3 regions of the Streptomyces sp. NPDC127100 genome follow, and region 2 is predicted to be linked to each of the others. Evidence: riboswitches for the same ligand, from Rfam matches in the RefSeq annotation. Region 2 holds a riboswitch; each other region holds the start of a gene.
The links. Region 2 has a riboswitch for cyclic di-AMP ahead of ACFWJB_RS17685 (M23 family metallopeptidase). Riboswitches for the same ligand answer to the same signal wherever they lie in the genome.

Region 1 (7,169 bases), on a different contig from region 2:
GTACGGCTTCTTCGCCGTGTACGCCGCTTTCATGGTGCCGGCCTTCGGGCTGCTGACCTGGCTCGCGGTGTGGACCCGGCAGCGCGAACTGGGCGCCGTGCGGGCCGAGCTGCCCGTCTACGCCGTGGCCGGCTGGCTGACGCCGGCCGAGCCGTTCGCGCTCGGCTCGATGCGGGCGCGCCGCATCGCCCGGCAGTACGCCCGCCGTCACGCCGGGAAGCCCGCCGCGCGGACGGTGGCGGAGTACGCGGCGTACGCGACCTCGCTGGCGTCCCTGCGGCACCGGGGGCTCCGGGGCCGGGCGGGCGCCGACTACGTCGTACGGGAACGGGAGTTGCTGACCGAGCTGTGGCGTCGGCGGGAGGTGGCGCGCCCGGCACTGGACCACGCGGCCCGTGCCACGGCGCCGCCGCTCCCGGTGGCCGTGCCCCCGTGGCCGGCGTACGGGACTTACGGCGCGTACGGCGCGTACGGCGGCCACGCGGCGCACACGGCACCCGCCCCGTACGCCGCGTAGGCCCATGCCCCCGGCACCGCGTACCCGTACCGGTCGTAGCGGCGGCTGAGCGGTCCCCGGGCGGGTGCCTCAGGCGGACGCCTCCGTCAGCCCGCGCACCTCGGCCTCCGTCAGCTCCAGCTCCGCCACGCCCAGCAGCGCCGGAAGCTGCTCGACCGTCCGCGCGGAGGCGATCGGCGCGGCCACCGTCGGCCGGGCCGCCAGCCAGGCCAGGGCCACCGTGGCGACCGGCACGCCGTGGGCCTCGGCGATCTCGTCCAGGGCGGTGAGCACCCGCCGGCCGCGCTCGCTCTCCAGGTGCTTGGCGGCACCGCCCGCCCGGGGGCTGTCGACGGTCGTCCCGGGCCGGTACTTGCCCGTGAGGAAGCCGGCCGCGAGGGCGTAGTACGGCACGGCGGCGAGACCGGCCCGCTCGGCGACGTCGCGCAGCCCGCCCTCGTACGTGTCGCGCGAGACCAGGTTGTAGTGGGGCTGGAGGGCCACGTACCGGGCGAGGCCCTCGCGGTCGGAGAACTCCAGGGACGCCGAGAGCCGCTCGGCGGTGATGTTGGAGGCGGCGATGTACCGGACCTTGCCCGCGCGCACCAGTTCGTCGAGCGCGCCGATGATCTCCTCGACCGGCACCTCGGGCTTGTCGAAGTGGGTGTAGTAGAGGTCGATGTGGTCGGTGCCCAGGCGGCGCAGCGAGGCGTCGGCCGCGGCCTTGATGTTGGCGGCGGACAGGCCGGGGTACTCCGGGTGCTGGCTGACCTTGGTTGCGATGACGAGGTCGGCGCGGTTGCCGCGCGCCGCGAGCCACTTGCCGATGAGGGTCTCGGACTCGCCGCCGCTGTTGCCGTCGACCCACGCGGAGTAGGAGTCGGCGGTGTCGACGAAGTTGCCGCCGGCGGCGGTGTAGGCGTCGAGGACGGCGAAGGAGGTGTCCTGGTCGGCGGTCCAGCCGAAGACGTTGCCGCCCAGGGAGAGCGGGAAGACCTCGAGGTCGGAGGAGCCGAGCTTGCGCAGAGAAGTCATGTAGGGCGACAACAAGCGCCCCGGAACCGGTCATTCCAGCGCGACGCAAAGTTCGCGCAAACCGGCAGCCCTGACGTCGGGGGGTCGCCGTCAGGACTGCCGGGATCCGGAGGTGGGTGTCGTGGGCGCCGCTGACGGACGCCCCGGTCTCAGAGGCTGAGGCCCTTGCCCTGCAGCCAGGCCGCCGGGTCGACGCCGCCCTCGGCACCGCCGACGTGTACCTCGAAGTGGAGGTGCGGTCCGGTGACGTTGCCGGTGGCGCCCACGCGGCCGATGACGTCCCCGGTGCTGACCTTCTGGCCGACTCCGACGCTGATCGACGACTGGTGGCAGAACCACAGCTCGGTGCCGTCGTCCAGGGTCAGGATGGTGCGGTAGCCGTAGGAACCGGCCCAGCCCGCCTCGGTGATCGTGCCCGAGTGGACGGCCTTGACGAGGGTACCCGTGGGCGCGGCGAAGTCGAGGCCGGTGTGGTGGCCGGAGGACCACATGGAACCGGCCTGACCGAAGGTGGAGGTGATCGTGTACGAGGAGGTCGGCAGGGTGAACTGCTTGGCCAGCTCGGCGAGCCGCTCGGCCTCGGCCTTCTTCGCGGCCTCCTCCTCCGCCTTCTTCTTGGCGGCGGCGGCCTTGGCCTCGGCCTCCTTCTCCGCCTTGGCGGCGGCCTCGGCGGCCTGCTTCTCGGCGGCGGCCGCGGCCTCGGCGGCGGCCTTGTCCTCCACTTGGACCTGCTGCTGCTCGGCCTGCTGCATGATGCGCGCCCGCAGGACCTCACCGGCGTCGGTGGTGCCCTCGGCGGTGTCGCCGGCCGTCACGCCGATGCCGCTGAGCGGGGTGGCGGAGCCCTCGGGCTCCGGCTCGTCGTCGGAGATCAGCGAGCCGACGTTCGGCAGATCGGGCATCGAGATCGACACCGGCGGCTTGCCGGTCTGGGCGCTGGCCATGCCGCCCGCTCCGACGGCCGCGATGACGCCGACGCCGAGGACGGTGGAGCTGCGGGCGAGTCCGCCGCGCTGCTTGGCGACGCGGTGCCGGCCGCGCACGGGACGGATGGACTCCGCGGTGGGGTTCCACTCCTCCCAGGGGCCCTCTTCGGCGCGGTGGCCGTCGTAGCCGAAGGATGCGGTGTCGTGCGTGCTCGGCACGAACGGGGCCTCGGGGGCAGGCCGGTTGGACGCCACGTGGGCGTACTCCTTTCCTTCCTTCCGCCTACCGGGTTAGCTGACGGGTTCGGAGCAGGAAGGTCTCCTACGCGCGTATACGTGCCGTGTCTCCACGGCGGCATACGCCCGATTCACCCCAAGTGGTGGTTCCCCGGTTCCCTCACGGGATTCGGCGCGTGCGCACGGAGCCGCCTTCTGTGACGGCTGGGACGACCGCGCTGCGTTATCGAACGTTAATAGACGCGAGGCGCCGATTCCAAGCCGTTCCTCTTGATCGTTAAGGGATCGGGCCCGGACGTACACCCCATGAAGGGCCAAATGCGGTCCAGTTGACCGCCCCTCAGGCCGAAAGATCACCACACACGTTCCTGATGGTGTGTCAGTTGTTATGCGGAGGGCGCTCACTTCGTCACCCCCCGTGACTCTGTTCGATGTGGTCGTCCGGCTCAGTGCCGGTGCACGGCGAGCAGGGCCATGTCGTCCGCCATGCCGCCCCCGGAGTGCCGTCGCACCTCGTCGGCGAGGGTGTCGAGCAGGTGCGCCGGGCGCCGGAAGACCCGGCCGGTCAGCCGGGCGTGGGGATCGTAGAAGCGGCCGTGGGCGTCGCGGGCCTCCGACAGCCCGTCGGTGTACAGCAGCAGCGTGGCACCGCCGGGGAAGCCGGTCGGCACCGCCCGGTCGGGCCACACCCCCAGCTCCCCCATCCCGAGCGGCAGTGCGGACTCCGTGGCCTGCACCGGGTGCACGGTGCCGTCGGGGTGCAGCAGCAGGGGCGGCGGATGGCCGCGGTTGACGACGCGGACGACCCCCTCGCCGTGCGGGAGTTCGGCGAGGACGGCGGTGGTGAACCCCTCGAAGGCGTCCAGCCCGTCGCGCCGGGCCCCCTCGCGCGCCAGCGCCCGCTCCAGCCGCTGCGCGACCGCCTCCAGCGTCGCCTCCTGCTCGGCGGCCTCCCGGAAGGCGCCGATCACCACGGCGACGGCGGCCACCGCGCCCATGCCCTTGCCGCGCACGTCGCCGACGATGAGCCGCACGCCGCGCGCGCTGTCCTGCACCGCGTACAGGTCGCCGCCGATGAAGGCGCCGGCCTGCGCCGCCTCGTAGCGGGCGGCGATCTCGAAGCCGCCGATCCGCCCGGCGGGCTCGGGCAGCACGGCGCGCTGGGCGGCCTCGGCGATCTCGCGGGCGGAGGCGAGCCGTTCGTCGGTGCGGCGGACGAAGGCGTTCACGAAGACGGCGAGGCCGGCGACCGTCGCGATGGTGATCAGCTCGGTGAGCGAGTCCACGTAGTGGATGACGCCCTTGCTCAGCTGGAGCCCGACGACGGCGGCGACCACGGCGAGGCCGGTGAGGGCGGTGCCGCGCCGCGAGTAGACGGGCGCCGCGACCAGGGGCGCGGCCGTGTAGAGGGGACCCGCGGTGAAGTACCGGGGGGTGAAGAGGTCGTACAGGATGGCCACGACGATGAGCAGGACGGGGAGCAGGCGCACGAGGGCCCGGCCGTACGGGGTCCGCCGCCGCTCCCGCGCGACGGGCGGCGCGGGCACCGGGCCGAGGCCGGGATCGGGCACGGGGTCGCCGGGCAGCCGACCCCCGGCCCCGGCATACGGGCCCTCGCCGTCCACCTCACCTGGCCGCACCACTCGTCTCCCGCCGCCCCTGCACGTCCACGCCGCTTGCCGTCCCGTCCTCCAGGTTTCCCGGAGGAGGGGCGGGGAGCGAGCCGTGCGGGCCGGCCGGGTGACGGAGGCGGACACACCGAAGGCCGGAATCCTTGAGGATTCCGGCCTTCGGCCTTGAGTAGCGGGGACAGGATTTGAACCTGCGACCTCTGGGTTATGAGCCCAGCGAGCTACCGAGCTGCTCCACCCCGCGTCGTTGTGTCACCAGTGTACGTCATGTCGGGGGTGGAACGCACACGCGTTCCTCAGTGGCCCGCCAGGTGACGGTTCGGGCCCTTCGCCGCCGCCTCGAACTCCGGCAGCAGGACGACGACGGCGCCCCCGTCGGTGAGCACCCCGCTGCCGTCGGCGCCCGACACGAAGGTGTCCGGCTCGCTCCAGGCCGTGACCACGCGGCGCACCCCGGCGTCGAGGATCAGCCGGGCGCAGGGGGCCGGCCGGGAGGAACGGCGGGCGCACGGTTCCAGGCTGCTGTACACCGTCGCGGTCGCGAGCCGCGGATCGGACGGGTCGACCTTGGCGAGGGCGGCCTCCTCGGCGTGCACGACCGGGTCCCCGCCCTCCCGGGAATGGCCGCGCGCGAGCTCCGTGCCGTCGGCGGCGACGACCACGGCACCCACGCTGAACGCCGTGCCGGACGGCGGGCACAGCTCGGCCAGCTCGCAGGCGAGCGCCAGCCAGTGCCGGTCGGCGGCGGACACCCGGCCGGCGGAGCCCGGGGCGGTCGGCCGGTACCGCATGAGCACGACGTCCTCGATCCGCCGCGTCTCCACCAGCCTGAGCCGCCCGCGCTGGTAGTCGCCGGGCCCGAACAGCCGGGGGGCCTCCGGGTCCCCGACGAACACCGGGGCGAGGACGAGCTGCAGCTCGTCGGCGAGCCCCTGCCGCACCAGGCTGCTGTGTACGGTCCCCCCGCCCTCCACCATCAGCCGCCGCACACCCCGCCGGTCGTGCAGGTACTCCAGCGCCGCGCGCCATTCGAGCGTGTCCCCGAGCGGCACGACGTCGGCGGCGATGCCGAGCGCGTGGGCCCGCCGGGCGCCCTCGTCGGTGGTCAGCAGGACCTTGTCCCCGCCGGTGTGCCAGAAGGCCGCCGCCGGGTCCAGCTCGCCCGACCCGCTGACCGTGACCTTCAGCGGGTACTCCGGCTTCCCCGCGGCGACCCGGGCGGCCCGTCGCCCGGACGCGTTGACCAGCAGCCGCGGGTTGTCGGCCCGGATCGTGCCGGCGCCGACCAGGATCGCGTCGACGGACGCCCGCACCTCGTCGACCCGGTCGAAGTCGGCCGGGGAGGACAGCAGGAGCCGCTCGGGACCGGTGTCGTCCAGGTAGCCGTCGAGTGACACGGCGGCGGAGAGCAGGACGTACGGGAGGGACATGGGCGTACTCCGGTGAGGGCGGGCGGACGGGCTTGCGGGAGCGTGGCCGCGTGCCCGCCTGGGGCGCCGGTACGGGCGACTGCTACGGCTTGGGCCTTGAGCGTCCGGCCCATCTGCCAGGTGGGAGGCCTTCTTCGACGATAGCTGCCCTTCAGCGCTGGACTGGTTCATGGTGCGGCTCATGAGCACGCTCCCGGATCGCCGGCCATGGATCGTCCGCCGCCTTCTCGCGTCCGTCCCACCTCTTTTCTGGGCGCGATTCGCCTGAGTACCCGTACTCAGACGCGCTGGTGGCCGACACTGATGTCCGGTGAGATGACAGGTCATTACCGTACGGACCCGACCACCATCATCAAGCGGTCGTATCGACGTACACGTCCACTCGACAGCGCACAACAGGGGGGCCACTCATGGCATGGGACGAATGGGAGCGGTTAAAGGCCGCAGCGGCCGAACGCAACAGCGCACAGATGCAGCTGAACCAGCTACCTGCTGAGCAGAGCGGCGGCACGGGCGACCTCATCTCGAACAAACCGGCCTGGACCAAGAGCGGCACGGACATCGGCTCGCTGCGTGAGGACATCAGCAAGGCCACAGCAAAACTCGAGGACGGCCAAACCGGACTCGGCAGCGACACCGGCTGCCTGACCGCTGCCGCCCAGAAGGACGTCTACGACTCCTGGGATACCTACGTCACCAAGGTCAGCGGGCGCTGCGGGAAGCTCTCGGGTCTGCTGGTGAAGGCGGGCAACGACCAACTGAAGACGGACCAGTCGGTCGAAGCCGAGATCACCAAGCTCGTGGTGGCGTACGCGGACACGTCGGCTGTCGGTGGCCAGGACAAGGGGCGGTGACCGGACGCCATGGACCTCGCGACGTTCAAGGCGCTCAAACCGACCGAGTACTCCGAAGCGGCAGACGGTTACCGCAGCACCGCCGACATGGCGAGCGCGGTCAAGGACCGCATCGACAACCAGATAGCAGTGGCCATGAGGAACCAGCTGAAGGGCAAGGCCGCCACCGCGGCGGGCACGCAGCTGGGTGGACTGAGCCAGAACTTCCACTACATACAGACGCAGTGCGGCCTCATCAGCACCGCTCTCGAAGCGTTCTCCTACGAGATGGAAGCGGCCAAGCGAAAACTCGATACAGCCCTGGAGAACGCCAAGGCGGCCAACCTCACCGTGAACTCCGACGGATCGGTCTCCTACCCGCCCGGTGGCGCGAAAGGCGAGGACGGCAAGACCCCCGACGGCGGCACGGTGAACGGCCTGACGGACAGCACCGCCTCCGCCGTCGGTCGGCAGGCGGCCAACTTCGACCCCAACCCCCACCACCGCCTCGCCCAGGACTGCGCCGACCTGATCGCCACCGCCCTCAAGGAGGCGACCGAGGCGGACGGGAAATGGGCACC
Region 2 (7,169 bases):
CCACCTGACCCCGGTCGCGGCGGTGTGCCTCTGGTACGACGTCGGCTCGCGACACGAAGTCAAGGGGCGCACCGGCCTGGCTCACCTCTTCGAGCACCTGATGTTCCAGGGCTCCGGCCAGGTCAAGGGCAACGGGCACTTCGAGCTGGTGCAGGGAGCCGGCGGCTCGCTCAACGGCACCACCAGCTTCGAGCGCACCAACTACTTCGAGACGATGCCCGCCCACCAGCTGGAGCTCGCCCTCTGGCTGGAGGCGGACCGCATGGGCTCCCTGCTCGCCGCCCTGGACGAGGAGTCCATGGAGAACCAGCGGGACGTCGTCAAGAACGAGCGCCGCCAGCGCTACGACAACATGCCCTACGGCACCGCGTTCGAGAAGCTGACCGCCCTCGCGTACCCGGAGGGCCACCCCTACCACCACACGCCGATCGGCTCGATGGCGGACCTGGACGCGGCGACGCTGGAGGACGCGCGCGCGTTCTTCCGCACCTACTACGCGCCGAACAACGCGGTGCTGTCGGTCGTCGGCGACATCGACCCGGAGCGGACCCTCGCCTGGATCGAGAAGTACTTCGGCTCCATCGCCTCCCACGACGGCAAGCCCGCCCCCCGGGACGGCTCGCTGCCGGACGTCATGGGCGAGGAGCTGCGGGAGGTCGTCGAGGAGGAGGTGCCGGCGCGCGCCCTGATGGCCGCCTACCGGCTGCCCGAGGACGGCACGCGCGCGTGCGACGCGGCCGACCTGGCACTGACCGTGCTGGGCGGCGGCGAGTCCTCCCGCCTGTACAACCGGCTGGTGCGCCGCGACCGCACCGCCGTCGGGGCGGGCTTCGGTCTGCTGCGCCTGGCCGGGGCGCCCTCCCTGGGCTGGCTCGACGTGAAGACCTCCGGCGACGTCGAGGTGCCCGTCGTCGAGGCCGCCATCGACGAGGAGCTCGCCCGGTTCGCCGAGGAGGGGCCCACGGCCGAGGAGATGGAGCGCGCGCAGGCCCAGTTGGAGCGCGAGTGGCTGGACCGGCTCGGCACGGTCGCCGGCCGCGCCGACGAACTGTGCCGGTACGCCGTCCTGTTCGGCGACCCGCAGCTCGCCCTCACCGCCGTGGGGCGGGTGCTCGAGGTGACGGCCGAGGAGGTCCAGGAGGTCGCGAAGGCCCGTCTGCGCCCCGACAACCGCGCGGTGCTCGTCTACGAGCCCACCGCCCCCGCCGACGAGAACGACGCCACCGACAAGAACGAGGAGGCGGCCAAGTGACCGAGCTCGCCACGATGGAATTTCACTCCCAGCCGCAGGCCGGCGAGCCCAAGCCGTGGGCGTTCCCGGCACCCGAGCGCGGCAGCCTCGACAACGGGCTCACCGTGCTGCGCTGCCACCGTCCCGGCCAGCAGGTCGTCGCCGTCGAGGTGTCGCTCGACGCCCCCCTGGACGCCGAGCCCGCCGGCCTGGACGGCGTGGCCACGATCATGGCGCGCGCGTTCTCGGAGGGCACCGACAAGCACTCCGCCGAGGAGTTCGCCGCCGAGCTCGAGCGCTGCGGCGCCACCCTCGACGCGCACGCGGACCACCCCGGTGTCCGGCTGAGCCTGGAGGTGCCCGCCTCGCGCCTCGCCAAGGCCCTCGGTCTGGTCGCCGACGCCCTCAGGGCGCCCGCGTTCGCCGACAGCGAGGTCGAGCGGCTGGTGCGCAACCGGCTCGACGAGATCCCGCACGAGCTGGCCAACCCCTCCCGCCGCGCCGCCAAGGAGCTCTCCAAGGAGCTGTTCCCGGCGGACTCGCGCATGTCGCGCCCGCGCCAGGGCAGCGAGGAGACGGTCGCGGACATCGACGCGGCGGCCGTCCGCGCCTTCTACGAGAAGCACGTCCGCCCCGCCACCGCCACCGCGGTGATCGTCGGCGACCTCACCGGCATCGACCTCGACGAGCTGCTCGGCGACACCCTCGGCGCATGGACCGGCTCCGCCGCCGAGCCGCGCCCGGTGCCGCCGGTGACCGCCGACGACACCGGACGGGTCGTCATCGTGGACCGCCCCGGCGCCGTGCAGACGCAGCTGCTGATCGGCCGCACCGGAGCCGACCGGCACGACCGCGTGTGGCCCGCCCAGGTGCTCGGCACGTACTGCCTCGGCGGCACCCTCACCTCACGCCTGGACCGCGTCCTGCGCGAGGAGAAGGGCTACACCTACGGCGTGCGGGCGTTCGGGCAGGTCCTGCGGTCCGCCCCCGACGGCACGGGCGCCGCGATGCTCGCCATCAGCGGCTCCGTCGACACGCCCAACACGGGTCCGGCGCTCCAGGACCTGTGGACGGTGCTGCGCACGCTCGCCGAGGGCGGACTCACCGACGCCGAGCGCGACGTCGCCGTGCAGAACCTGGTGGGCGTGGCGCCGCTGAAGTACGAGACGGCGGCCGCCGTCGCGAGCACGCTGGCCGACCAGGTCGAGCAGCACCTGCCCGACGACTACCAGGCCACGTTGTACCGCCAACTGGCCGCCACCGGCACCGTGGAGGCCACCGCGGCGGTCGTCAACGCCTTCCCGGTGGACCGCCTGGTGACGGTCCTCGTCGGCGACGCGGCACAGATCAGGGAGCCCGTCGAGGCCCTCGGCATCGGTGAAGTCACCGTCGTGGCCGCCGAGTAGCGGCACGGGTGCGCGACGGCCCTGGTGACCCGGGTGTCACCAGGGCCGTCCGATGTCCGAATTGGGGGAGAGGCTGCCCGTCTGCCCTGTGGCGTGCGCTACAAAAACCATGTTGCGTTTGAGAATTGAAGACAGCCGCGTCTAGCGTCGTCCGGGCTGTTCGTCAGGCAGTGCGCCGCACCCGCGGCACCGGACAGTCATCGCCGAGTCCCCGTACGGCGCGAGCCAGGGGAGCCGGGGACCCATCGCAGTCCCTGGGGTGAATCGGACGCCCGCGCTCCGGCGAGGGGGTCCGTAGGAGACCTTCCTGCTCCGAACCCGTCAGCTAACCCGGTAGGCGAGAGGGAAGGAAAGGACCAGCCTCTACATGGCGTTCACGCGCGCCACCGGGAAGCACCGCCGTCCCAGCCGCATGCACCGCACCACCGCCCGCGCGGCGGGCGTCGCGGCCCTCGCCACCACCGGCGTCGTCGGCACCCTCGCGGCCCCGGCCCTCGCCGCCGAGCCCGAGGTCGAGCAGAGCGGACTCACCCCGGTCGTCACCATCGGCGACTCCATCGCCCACGAGATCGACGCCCAGGCCACCGCGCAGAAGCAGGCCGCCCTGGACGCCGCCGCCCGCGAGGCGGCCATGGAGGCCGCGCGCGAGCGGGCCGCCGAGGCCGCCGAGGAGGCGCGCGAGGCCAAGGAGCGTGCCGCGCGCGAGGCGGAGCGCGAGCGCCTCAACACCTTCGTGGCGCCGATCGCCGGCTCCTACGTGTCCACGGCCTACCAGGCCGGCAGCTCCCTGTGGTCCTCCGGCAGTCACACCGGCATCGACTTCCACGCCTCGACCGGCGCCTCGGTGCACGCGGTCGGCGTCGGCACCGTCGTCGAGGCCGGCTGGGGCGGTGCCTACGGCAACCAGGTCGTGATCAGGATGCACGACGGCACGTACACCCAGTACGGCCACCTGTCGTCCATCGGCGTCTCGGTCGGCCAGTCGGTCGGCGCCGGCCAGCAGATCGGTCTCTCCGGTGCGACCGGCAACGTCACCGGCCCGCACCTGCACTTCGAGGCCCGCACGAGCCCGGAGTACGGCTCGGACATGGACCCCGTCGCCTATCTCCGTTCCCACGGCGTGAACGTCTGACGACGGACGGTACGGCACGCGCAGGGCCCCGGCTCCCCGAGCCGGGGCCCTGCCGTATTTCCGTGCGGGCCCGCACCACCCTGCCGGATTCGTTTCCCGTCCGGGGAAGTCCAAAAAATATCCCTGAATTCCGGCGGCCCCTCCGAAATTGCGGTTCATTGGCCTAGAGTCACGGAACACGCGTCCGTTGTCGACGTTTCACGGGGATCAGGGCGGAGGTCGGACATGCGTATTCCGGCGCACTCGGTGTGCACGGCGATTCGGGACGACATCGTCGCCGGCGTCCACGGGCGCGGCAGCCGGCTCACCGAGGAACTGCTCGCGCGCCGCTACGGCGTCTCCCGCGTCCCGGTCCGCGAGGCGCTGCGCACCCTGGAGGCCGAGGGCTTCGTGGTGACCCGGCGGCACGCGGGCGCGTGCGTCGCCGAACCCACCGAACAGGAGGCCGCCGACCTGCTCGAGACCCGCACGCTCCTGGAGCCGCTCGGTGCCTCCCGCGCGGCCCGGCGCCGCACCGAGGCCCATCTCAAGGTGCTGCGCGGCCTGGTCAGGCTGGGGCAGGAACGCTCAAGGCAGGGCCACGGCGAGGACCTGCGCGCGCTGGGCGGCTGGTTCCACGAGACCCTCGCACAGGCCGCCGGCAGTCCTTCCCTCACGGCGATGCTGATCCAGCTGCGCCGCAAGATCGACTGGATGTACCTCGTGGACACGGTGCCCGGCGCGGCGGAGCAGTGGGCGGAGCGCGGCGCGGTCGTCGACGCGGTGGCACGGGGCGACGGCGACCGGGCGCGGGCGCTCATGGCGCTGCACGCCGAGCGGTCGGCGGCGGCGCACCGGTTGCGCTTCACGTCCGGCGACCGCCCCGACGGCGTGAGGAATGCGCAACGTCCCGTAAACACGCCGGTGCTCCGGCATTAACACGGGTGCCGTATACGAAAGAGGGATAATTCACGGGGCCTATTCGTGCTGCCCGGAATCAGGGGCGACAAAAGGCCCGCCCGGTGGTCCGGGCGGGCCTTTCGTGTGCCGTCACATCAGACGGTCTCGGGAAGCTCCTCGAGCCCCTCGGAGACCAGCTTCGCCAGCCGGTCCAGGGCGACGTCCGCGCCCTCGGCGTCCGAAGCGAGGACGATCTCCTCGCCGCCCTGGGCGCCCAGGCCCAGGACGGCCAGCATGGAGGCCGCGTTGACGGGGTTGCCGTCGGCCTTGGCGATCGTCACCGGGACGCCTGTGGCCGTGGCGGCCCGGACGAAGATGGAGGCGGGGCGGGCGTGGAGGCCCTCGGCCCAGCCGACGTTGACGCGGCGCTCAGCCATGTGTTGCTGCCCTTCAGGTGTTCAGGTTGTCTAGACCAGTTTCCCACATCGTGAAGCATGGCCGGACGGCCGTGCGCCGCCCCGGGTGGCCGTCGGGCCGCGGCCTCGGCCCGGGCTCCCGTTCCACAGACTGCCCCGCGCCGTTGTCGTACGCGAGCCGTACTCTGGGGCCCATGCAGACCTCGTCGGACCGGCACGAGTACCCCGCCCACTGGGAGGCCGACGTGGTGCTGCGCGACGGCGGCACCGCGCGCGTCCGCCCCATCACCGTTGATGACGCCGAGCGCCTGGTCAGCTTCTACGAGCAGGTCTCCGACGAGTCGAAGTACTACCGCTTCTTCGCGCCGTACCCTCGCCTGTCCGCCAAGGACGTCCACCGCTTCACGCACCACGACTTTGTGGACCGGGTGGGACTCGCGGCCACCATCGGCGGCGAGTTCATCGCCACCGTACGCTACGACCGGATCGGCGCCGGCGGTGCGCCCGCGTCGTCCCCCGCCGACGAGGCCGAGGTCGCCTTCCTCGTCCAGGACGCCCACCAGGGCCGGGGCGTCGCCTCCGCGCTCCTCGAGCACATCGCCGCCGTCGCCCGGGAGCGCGGCATCCGCCGCTTCGCCGCCGAGGTGCTGCCCGCGAACACCAAGATGATCAAGGTGTTCATGGACGCCGGGTACACCCAGAAGCGGAGCTTCGAGGACGGTGTGGTCCGCCTCGAGTTCGGCCTCGAGCCCACCGACCGCTCCCTGGCCGTGCAGTACGCGCGCGAACACCGCGCGGAGGCCCGGTCGGTGCAGCGCCTGCTCCAGCCCGGCTCCGTAGCCGTCATCGGAGCCGGCCGCACCCCCGGCGGCGTCGGCCGCAGCATCCTCGGCAACATCCGGGACGCGGGCTACACCGGCAGGCTGCACGCGGTGAACGCGGCCCTCCCCGAAGAGGTGAAGGAGCTCGACGGGGTGCCCGCCCGGCGCTCGGTGCGCGACATCGACGGGCCCGTCGACCTCGCCGTCGTCGCCGTGCCCGCCGAGCGCGTCCCCGAGGTGGTCACCGAGTGCGGCGAACACGGTGTGCAGGGCCTCGTCGTGATCTCCGCCGGGTACGCCGACAGCGGCCCCGAGGGGCGCGAACGCCAGCGCGCCCTCGTGCGCCAGGCGCGCTCGTACGGCATGCGGATCATCGGACCCAACGCCTTCGGCGTCATCAACACCGCTCCCGGGGTGCGGCTCAACGCCTCCCTCGCCCCGGAGATGCCGCGCCCCGGCCGGATCGGCCTGTTCGCCCAGTCCGGCGCCATCGGCATCGCCCTGCTCTCCCGGCTGCACCGGCGCGGCGGCGGGGTGACCGGCGTCACCGGCGTGTCCAGCTTCATCTCCTCCGGCAACCGGGCCGACGTGTCCGGCAACGACGTCCTCCAGTACTGGTACGACGACCCGGAGACCGACGTCGCGCTGATGTACCTGGAGTCCATCGGCAACCCCCGCAAGTTCACCCGCCTGGCCCGGCGCACGGCGGCGGCCAAGCCGCTGGTCGTGGTGCAGGGCGCCCGGCACGGCGGCGTCGCGCCGCAGGGCCACGCCGTACGGGCGACGCGGCTGCCGCACGCGACGGTCTCCGCGCTGCTGCGCCAGGCCGGGGTGATCCGCGTCGACACGATCACCGACCTGGTCGACGCGGGCCTGCTGCTCGCCCGCCAGCCGCTGCCCGCCGGACCACGGGTGGCGATCCTCGGGAACTCCGAGTCACTGGGGCTGCTCACCTACGACGCGTGCCTGTCGGAGAGCCTGCGGCCGCAGCCTCCGCTGGACCTGACCACGGCGGCCTCCCCGCAGGACTTCCACGCGGCCCTGTCCCGGGCGCTGGCCGACGACACCTGCGACGCGGTGGTGGTGACCGCCATCCCGACGGTGGGGGAGGGGGCGGCCGGGGACGCGGCGCTGGCCGAGGCGCTGCGCTCGGCGGCGGCCGCGGTGCCCGACAAGCCCGTCCTCGTGGTCCACGTGGAGCTGGGCGGTCTCGCCCAGGCCCTGTCCGCCGCGGCGAGCACCGCACCGCAGGCAGCCCCGGGCACCTCGGCAGCAGTAGCCGCC
Region 3 (7,169 bases), on a different contig from region 2:
GCAGCGCGCTGGTGCTGTATCACTTCTCGACGAAGGAGAAGCTGGTCGCCGCCGCGTTCACCCGCGCCGCCGAGGAGGACCTGACCCGCCTGCGCAAGCTGCTCGGCCGCCGCACGTCGGCGCTGCGCCGGCTGCGCGCGGCCGTGCGGTGGTACGCCCCGACCGGCCAGGCCAAGGGATGGCGGCTGTGGATCGAGGGCTGGGCGGTCTCGCTGCGAGAGCCCGCGCTGCGGGAGGTGGCGCGGGAGCTGGACCGGCAGTGGAAGGCGGCCATCGCCGAGGTCATCGCGGAGGGTGTGGCCGCCGGGGAGTTCCCCTGCCCGGACCCCGACGGCGCCGCCCTGCGGCTGACGGCGCTGCTGGACGGGCTGGCCGTGCAGCTGACGTCGTACACGGGCGCGGTGTCCCGGGCCCGTGCGCTGGAGTGGGTGGACGGGGCACTCGCCCGGGAACTCGGCCTCGAACGGGAGGCGTTGACCACCCCCCGGCGCTGAGCGCGTGCCCCGGTGGGTCCGCTTGGCCGACCGGCCCCTCCCGCGGGGGCGAAGGGCCGAGCCGGAGCCGCCGGGCGACTTCCGCGGGGCGGCGGGGCCTCCCGCCGACGCCACCGGGGCCCCACCCTCACGCCACCGAGGCGATCCGCAGCTTGATGTCGTCCGCCGTCAGCGTCCCCTTGGCGATCACGTGGTCCCCCGAGGACCGGCCGCGCAGCCGGCGCCCGATCCACGGCACCAGGTACTCCCGCGCCCAGTGCACGTCGTCCCGCCGGATGTCGAGGGTGCCGCGCGGCGGCAGGGGCGGCCAGGGCTGGTCCGGGTCGGCCGGGACGGCCAGGCCGAGGACCTGGCCGGCGCGCAGCGCCACGCGGGTGTGCCCCTCGGCCGACAGGTGCAGCCGGTCGCTGTCCCAGGCCCTGCGGTCCTGGACGCTGCGCAGCGACCACAGGTCGAGCACCGGGCAGCCGTAGCGGTCGGCGATCGCCCGCACATGCCCGTTGTAGGTGGCGATCTTGCCGCGCAGGTGCTTGAGGACGGGTATCCCCCGGGTGTCGAAGCCGGTGGTCACCAGCACCGTGCCGGCCGTGGCGGCCAGCGCGGCCACGGCCCGCTCGAACCGTTCGGCCACCTCGTCCGGGTCGGTGCCGGGCCGGATGATGTCGTTGCCGCCGGCACAGAAAGAGACCAGGTCCGGTGCGAGTTCGACGGCCCGGGGTACCTGCTCCGCCACGATCTGGTCGAGCAGCCTGCCGCGTACGGCCAGGTTCGTGTACGTGAAGTCGCCCTCGGGGCGCCGGTCGGCGAGCAGTACGGCGAACCGGTCGGCCCAGCCGACGAACGACCCGTCGGGCCCGCGGTCGCCGACGCCCTCGGTGAAGCTGTCCCCCACCGCCACGTACGACCCGATCACTGCTCTGCTGTCACTCTTCGAATCGTCTGCCACGTCGGTCCATGATTCACCGTGGAATGTGACCTACGCGACCGTAGGAAGGGGTTGACGGGCGGTGAGAAAGGCCACTCCTAAAGTGTTCGCCAACTCAGGAATAAGCGGGGCCCGGTGACGGACGCACCGAAGGCCGGACCCGGGGATCGGGGTCCGGCCTTCGGTGGCGCGGGACTGCGCGGAGGACGTCGTCAGAGGGAGACGCCGTGCGAACGCAGGTAGGCGACCGGGTCGACGTCGGAGCCGTAGTCCGGCGTGGTGCGGATCTCGAAGTGCAGGTGCGGTCCGGTCACGTTGCCGGTGGCACCGGAGAGACCGATCTGCTGGCCGACGGTCACGGACTGACCGGCGGAGACGGAGATCGAGGACAGGTGGGCGTACTGGGCGTAGTAGCCGTCGGCGAGCTTGATGACGACCTGGTTGCCGTACGCGCCGCCCGGGCCGGCGGAGACGACGGTGCCCGCGCCGACGGCCTTCAGGGAAGTGCCGGTCGGGACGACGAAGTCGGTGCCGGTGTGGTAGCCGCTGGACCACATGCTGCCGGACTGGTGGTACGGGGTGCCGACGCCGGCGCCGGCCACGGGGGCGGTGTACCCGCTGGTGGTGCCGGCGGACTGGGTGCTCGTGCCCGAGGACTTCGAGGCGGAGGTCTTCGCGGTGTCCGACTTCTCGGCGGACTTCTCGGCCTTGGCCGGCTTCTCGGCGGCCTTCTCCGGAGCCGGGGAGGACTTGGCGGAGCCGGCCGCGGCCTTCTGGCCGATCGACAGCTTGAGGCCCGGGTGGATGAGCGACGGGTCGGAGCCGACGGCCTCGCGGTTGTCCGCGTACAGCTTCTTCCAGCCGCCGTCGACGTGCTGCTCGTTGGCGATCTTCGACAGGTAGTCGCCGTTCTTGACGACGTAGGTGTGCGAGGCCGAGCCCTTGTCGGCCGACTTCTGCGCACCGGCCGCGACGGACTGGACGGACTGTCCGGCGACGGAGTGCGCGGGAGCGGCGTTGGCGGCGGCGGCACCCATCAGCGGGAGCGCGAGCGCGGCGCCACCGGTTCCGGCGACGGCGATGGTGCGGGTGAGGCGCTGGGCCTTGGTACGGCGGTGCTTACCCTTCGCGGGCATGGCGAATTCCTCTCCGGCGCCTGCGAGGTGAGCTGTCGGGTGCGGGCTGGAGATGCCCGGCCGCGTCGTGACGCGGCTTTACCCCGAGCCGTTCCGGGAACCGGAACAGGCGTTGTACCTGTGGGTCCCCCGCTCCTGCCGTGTACGGGTGGTGGATGGATGCGGGCTCCGGTCGGCGGCAGGATTAGGCGTCCGTCCGGATCGGTGGTGAACGTAAGCGACCGGGATGCGAACGGACAAGCGAGTGATTCCGCGGACGGGTGTTTCGCTTGATCCTTTGCGGGGACGGGCGGTCACACTCCGTCGATTCCGTGAGCGCCCCTCTTCGTGAAGAGGCTTGAAACGCACGCACATTACGTGGACATGACGAGCCACGCACGGTCACCGTTATGACGCTGCTCACGGGAGATGCCCCAGCACCCCTTATTTGCCTACGAGTTCGGAGTAAAAGGCTAATTCGGACAGAAGCCCCGGATGCCCCTTGTTCGGACCTGCCGGCTGCCCCGCGAACAGCCCGTTGCCGCAGGCAAGGGATGCCGTATCGTCGGCTGGGCGCCCGTCGGCGAGCAGTGCCGGCGGGGCGGAGTGGGAGGAGCCCCCGTGACGCAGCAGGTCCCGTCGACCGAACCCGAGCTGGCCGGCGTGCGCAACTTCCGGGACGTGGGCGGACTGCCGACCGAGGACGGGCGCCGTGTGCGTCAGGGCGTGCTGTTCCGCAGCGGCCACCTCGCGCACGCCACCGGGGAGGACGCCGCGTTCCTCGCCTCACTGGGGCTGCACACGATCTTCGACTTCCGCAACGCCGCCGACCACAGGCTCGAGGGACCCGACGTCGAGCTGCCGGGCGTGCGCAATGTGAACCTGCCGCTGAGCGACCCGGCCGACGGCGCCGAGTTCTGGAGGATGGTCCGCGACGGCGACCTCGACCAGCTCCGCGAGATCCTGGCGGACGGCCGGGCGGTGAACCGGATGATCGCCTCCTACCGCACGATCATCAAGGAGCGCACCGCGGAGCACTCCCGGGTGCTGCACGCGCTCGCGGAGGACAGCGTCCCCGCGCTGATGCACTGCGCGGCCGGCAAGGACCGCGCGGGCCTGTCGATCGCGATCACCCTGCTCGCCCTGGGCGTGCGGCGCGACGCCATCGTGGAGGACTACCTGAAGTCGAACGCGACGCACCGCCGCTACAAGGTGCGCCGCAGCGGATCCGCTGCCTCGGCCTACTCCCCCGAGGTCATGGAGCTGCTCAGCCCCCTGTTCGACGCGCGCGCCGAATACCTGTCCGCGGCCTTCGAGACCGTCGAGGCGACCTGGGGCGGGGTCGACGCCTACCTGGAGAAGGGGCTGGGCGTCACCCCGGAGATCCGGGAGCGGCTGCGCGAGCGGATGGTGGACTGAGCCACCCGCTCACGGTGCCGGCCGGCTACTTGGCGCCGACCTCGAAGAGCAGGAAGAGGAAGCCCGCGACGACGTGCCCGAGGGCGATGTAGATGAGGAGTCGCACCCACAGGGCGCGCGGGAGCTTGTCCTGGATCGTGCTCATGGCATCTCTCCTGCGGTGTGACGGGTCGGTGTGGTGACGGGCCCCAGGCACAGCGCCGCCGTGGGGCTCTGCAGCAGGGTGTGGACGAAGAGGAGCTCGAGCCCGTCGGCGTCCTGGGCGGCGATCCGGTGCGGGGTCAGGGAGTCGAAGTGGGCGCTGTCGCCCGGGCCGAGCAGGTGAACGGCGTCCCCGAGGCGCAGCCGCAGCCGGCCCCGCAGGACGTGGAGCCACTCCTCGCCGGGGTGCACGCGCACGATGTCGCCCTGGGAGCCGTGCGGCACACGGACGCGCAGCGCCTGCATCCCGCGGCCGGAACCGCCGGCCTGCCAGTACGTCCAGCCGCCCGCGGCGGTCGGCTCCATGTCCCCGGCCCGCACGACGGCGTCCCGGTCCGCGGCCGTCTCGCCGAGCAGCTCCGAGACGGTCGTACCATAAATACGGGCGAGCGAGAGCAGCATCGGCAGCGAGGGCTGACGCTGCCCGGTCTCCAGCCGGGAGAGGTGCGCGGGCGACAGCCCCGCGGCGCGGGCCGCCGCCTCCAGGGTGAGAGCAGCACGGCGCCGCAGGGCGCGCAGCTGCGGGGCGACCACGGAGGACACGGCGTCCGCCGGCTCCCCCGACGGGTCGTTCGAGGAGGTCATGTCTCTATTCAGCCCCAGTTTTGCCTGCAAGGCAATTCTGTTGCCTCACAGGCAAAGGGACGGCCGGCCCCCGCCGGCTAGCGGTTCGCCACCGCCTGCCTGACCAGAGTCTTCCCGAAGTCCCACATCAGCCCGCCGTGGTGGGCGTCCTCCATCACGTCGGTGAAGGCGTCGACGAACCGGTCCGCGTCCGACGCGTCGATGACCAGCGGCGGGATCAGCTTGATCACCTCGAGATGATCGCCGGACACCTGCGTCAGAATCCGATGGCGTTGCAGCAGCGGCACCACCACCATCTGGGCGAAGAGCCCCTTCCGCGCGGCCTGCAGCATCGTCCAGCGGCTGCGCAGCCGCAGCGACTTCGGCCGGCCGAACTCGATGCCGATCATCAGCCCCCGGCCCCGGACGTCGGCGAGCAGCTCGTAGCGGTCCACCAGCTCCGTCAGGCGGGACTTGAGCCGCTCACCCACGGCGGCGGCGTTCGCCACGATCTCCTCGTTCTCCATCACCGACAGCACCGCGAGCCCGGCGGCCATGGCCTGCGCGTTGGAGCCGAAGCTCGCCGAGTGGACCTGCACCCGGTCCATCGAGGAGTACACCTTCTGGAAGATCCAGTCCTTGCCCAGCGTGGCCCCCACCGGCACGTACCCGCCGGACAGCGCCTTCGCGACGCACACCAGGTCGGGCTCGACGCCCTCCTCGTGCTGGTAGGCGTAGAACGCGCCGGTCCGCCCCAGTCCGGTCTGCACCTCGTCGGCGATGAGCAGCGCCTTGTGCCGGTGCAGCAGCTCCTGTGCGGCGCGCAGGTAGCCGGGCGGGGCCTCGTGGACGCCCTTGCCCTGGATGGGCTCGACGATCAGTGCGGCCACGTCGCCCCGGCCCAGCTCGCGGGCCAGGGCGTCCAGGTCGCCGAGCGGTACGGCGGTGTCGGGAAGCAGCGGTGCGAAGCCGTCCCGGAAGCAGGCCTCGCCGTTCACCGACAGCGAGCCGGTGGTCAGCCCGTGGAAGGCGTGCGAGCAGTACAGGATCCTCTGCCGGCCGGTCGCGTACCGGGCGAACTTCAGCGCGGTCTCCACGGCCTCCGTGCCGCTGTTGCCGAAGAAGACGCGGTCCAGGTGGGGGCTGTAGGAGAGCAGCCGCTCGGCCAGCAGTCCGGGCAGCGGCGGACAGTCGAAGCGGGTCAGGTCGGCCAGCGAGGCGTCGAGGACGTCGTGCAGCGCCTTGCGGACGACGGGGTGGTGACGGCCCAGGCCCATGACGGCGAACCCGGCCAGCATGTCCAGGTAGTCGTTGCCGTCCGTGTCCCAGAAGTGCGCGCCCTCGGCCCGCTCGTAGACCTTGTCGAAGCCGATGGTGCGCAGCATGCGCGGCAACTGGTGGTTGAGGTGCTTCGCGTGCAGCTCGTACCGCTCGGCGCCACGCTCGGCCAGCAGCGCGCCGAGATCGAACTCCTTGGTCATTCAGCTCTCTCCTTGCCCAGACTTGACGGTTCCCTCGTCCCCGGCCGCTTCCCTCGCGGCCAGGCTCGCGCTGATCCGGCCGGCGATCTCGACCGGGGTGAGACCGATGTCGGCGAGCACCTCGGCGCGCTTGGCGTGCGCGAGGAACTGGTCCGGAATGCCGAACCGCCGTACGGGCACGTCGACTTCGGCGTCGCCGAGGGCCAGCGCCACCGCGGAGCCGACGCCGGCGGCACGGCTGTTGTCCTCGACGACGGCCACCATGCGGTGCCGGGCGGCCAGGGGCGGCAGCGCCGGATCGACGGGCTTGACCCAGCGCGGGTCGACGACGGTGCAGCCGATGCCGCGGCCCTCCAGCAGCTCGGCGGCCCGCAGGCACACGGGCGCCATCACACCGACGGCGACCAGCAGCACCTCGGGCCGGCCGGCGGCGTGCAGGACGTCCATGCCGCCGACCCGGTCCACGGCCGTGAGGGCGGGCCCGACGGACTCCTTCGGGAAGCGCAGCAGCGTCGGTGCGTCGTCGACGGCGACCGCCTCGCGCAGCTGGGCGCGCAGCTGTTCGGCGTCGCGCGGCGCGGCGATGCGCAGGCCCGGGACGACCTGGAGCACGGACAGGTCCCACATCCCGTTGTGCGAGGCGCCGTCGACACCGGTGACGCCCGCCCGGTCCAGCACGAAGGTGACGCCGCAGCGGTGCAGGGCCACGTCCATCAGGAGCTGGTCGAAGGCGCGGTTGAGGAAGGTGGCGTAGACGGCGACGACCGGGTGGAGTCCGCCCGTCGCGAGTCCGGCGGCGGACACGGCCGCGTGCTGCTCGGCGATGCCGACGTCCCAGACCCGGTCGGGGAACCGCTCGGCGAAGGGCCCCAGCCCGACCGGGTGCAGCATGGCCGCGGTGATGGCCACGACGTCGTCGCGCTCCTCACCGATCCGCGCCATCTCCTCGCCGAACACGGCGGTCCAGGAC

Region 1: it holds a riboswitch for cyclic di-AMP, as region 2 does, so the genes downstream of both, ACFWJB_RS33535 (M23 family metallopeptidase) here and ACFWJB_RS17685 (M23 family metallopeptidase) in region 2, are expected to answer to the same signal.
Region 3: it holds a riboswitch for cyclic di-AMP, as region 2 does, so the genes downstream of both, ACFWJB_RS26980 (peptidoglycan DD-metalloendopeptidase family protein) here and ACFWJB_RS17685 (M23 family metallopeptidase) in region 2, are expected to answer to the same signal.

The regions. Positions count from the first base shown of each region.
Region 1 covers NZ_JBHXFL010000066.1:8,613-15,781, reverse strand. The annotation lists gene ACFWJB_RS33545 (PrsW family intramembrane metalloprotease) at 1-517, shown strand, start outside; gene ACFWJB_RS33540 (aldo/keto reductase) at 587-1,531, opposite strand; gene ACFWJB_RS33535 (M23 family metallopeptidase) at 1,681-2,712, opposite strand; cyclic di-AMP (ydaO/yuaA leader) riboswitch at 2,724-2,879, opposite strand; gene ACFWJB_RS33530 (PP2C family protein-serine/threonine phosphatase) at 3,141-4,334, opposite strand; tRNA gene ACFWJB_RS33525 (tRNA-Met) at 4,496-4,569, opposite strand; gene ACFWJB_RS33520 (dihydrofolate reductase family protein) at 4,622-5,755, opposite strand; gene ACFWJB_RS33515 (hypothetical protein) at 6,166-6,609, shown strand; gene ACFWJB_RS33510 (alpha/beta hydrolase) at 6,619-7,169, shown strand, end outside.
Region 2 covers NZ_JBHXFL010000016.1:108,688-115,856, forward strand. The annotation lists gene ACFWJB_RS17675 (M16 family metallopeptidase) at 1-1,252, shown strand, start outside; gene ACFWJB_RS17680 (M16 family metallopeptidase) at 1,249-2,637, shown strand; cyclic di-AMP (ydaO/yuaA leader) riboswitch at 2,829-2,992, shown strand; gene ACFWJB_RS17685 (M23 family metallopeptidase) at 3,005-3,769, shown strand; gene ACFWJB_RS17690 (GntR family transcriptional regulator) at 3,995-4,687, shown strand; gene ACFWJB_RS17695 (HPr family phosphocarrier protein) at 4,804-5,085, opposite strand; gene ACFWJB_RS17700 (GNAT family N-acetyltransferase) at 5,259-7,169, shown strand, end outside.
Region 3 covers NZ_JBHXFL010000037.1:1,148-8,316, reverse strand. The annotation lists gene ACFWJB_RS26990 (TetR/AcrR family transcriptional regulator) at 1-494, shown strand, start outside; gene ACFWJB_RS26985 (SGNH/GDSL hydrolase family protein) at 622-1,407, opposite strand; gene ACFWJB_RS26980 (peptidoglycan DD-metalloendopeptidase family protein) at 1,632-2,555, opposite strand; cyclic di-AMP (ydaO/yuaA leader) riboswitch at 2,560-2,716, opposite strand; gene ACFWJB_RS26975 (tyrosine-protein phosphatase) at 3,156-3,953, shown strand; gene ACFWJB_RS26970 (DUF6126 family protein) at 3,979-4,098, opposite strand; gene ACFWJB_RS26965 (helix-turn-helix domain-containing protein) at 4,095-4,739, opposite strand; gene ACFWJB_RS26960 (aspartate aminotransferase family protein) at 4,817-6,199, opposite strand; gene dxs (1-deoxy-D-xylulose-5-phosphate synthase) at 6,200-7,169, opposite strand, start outside.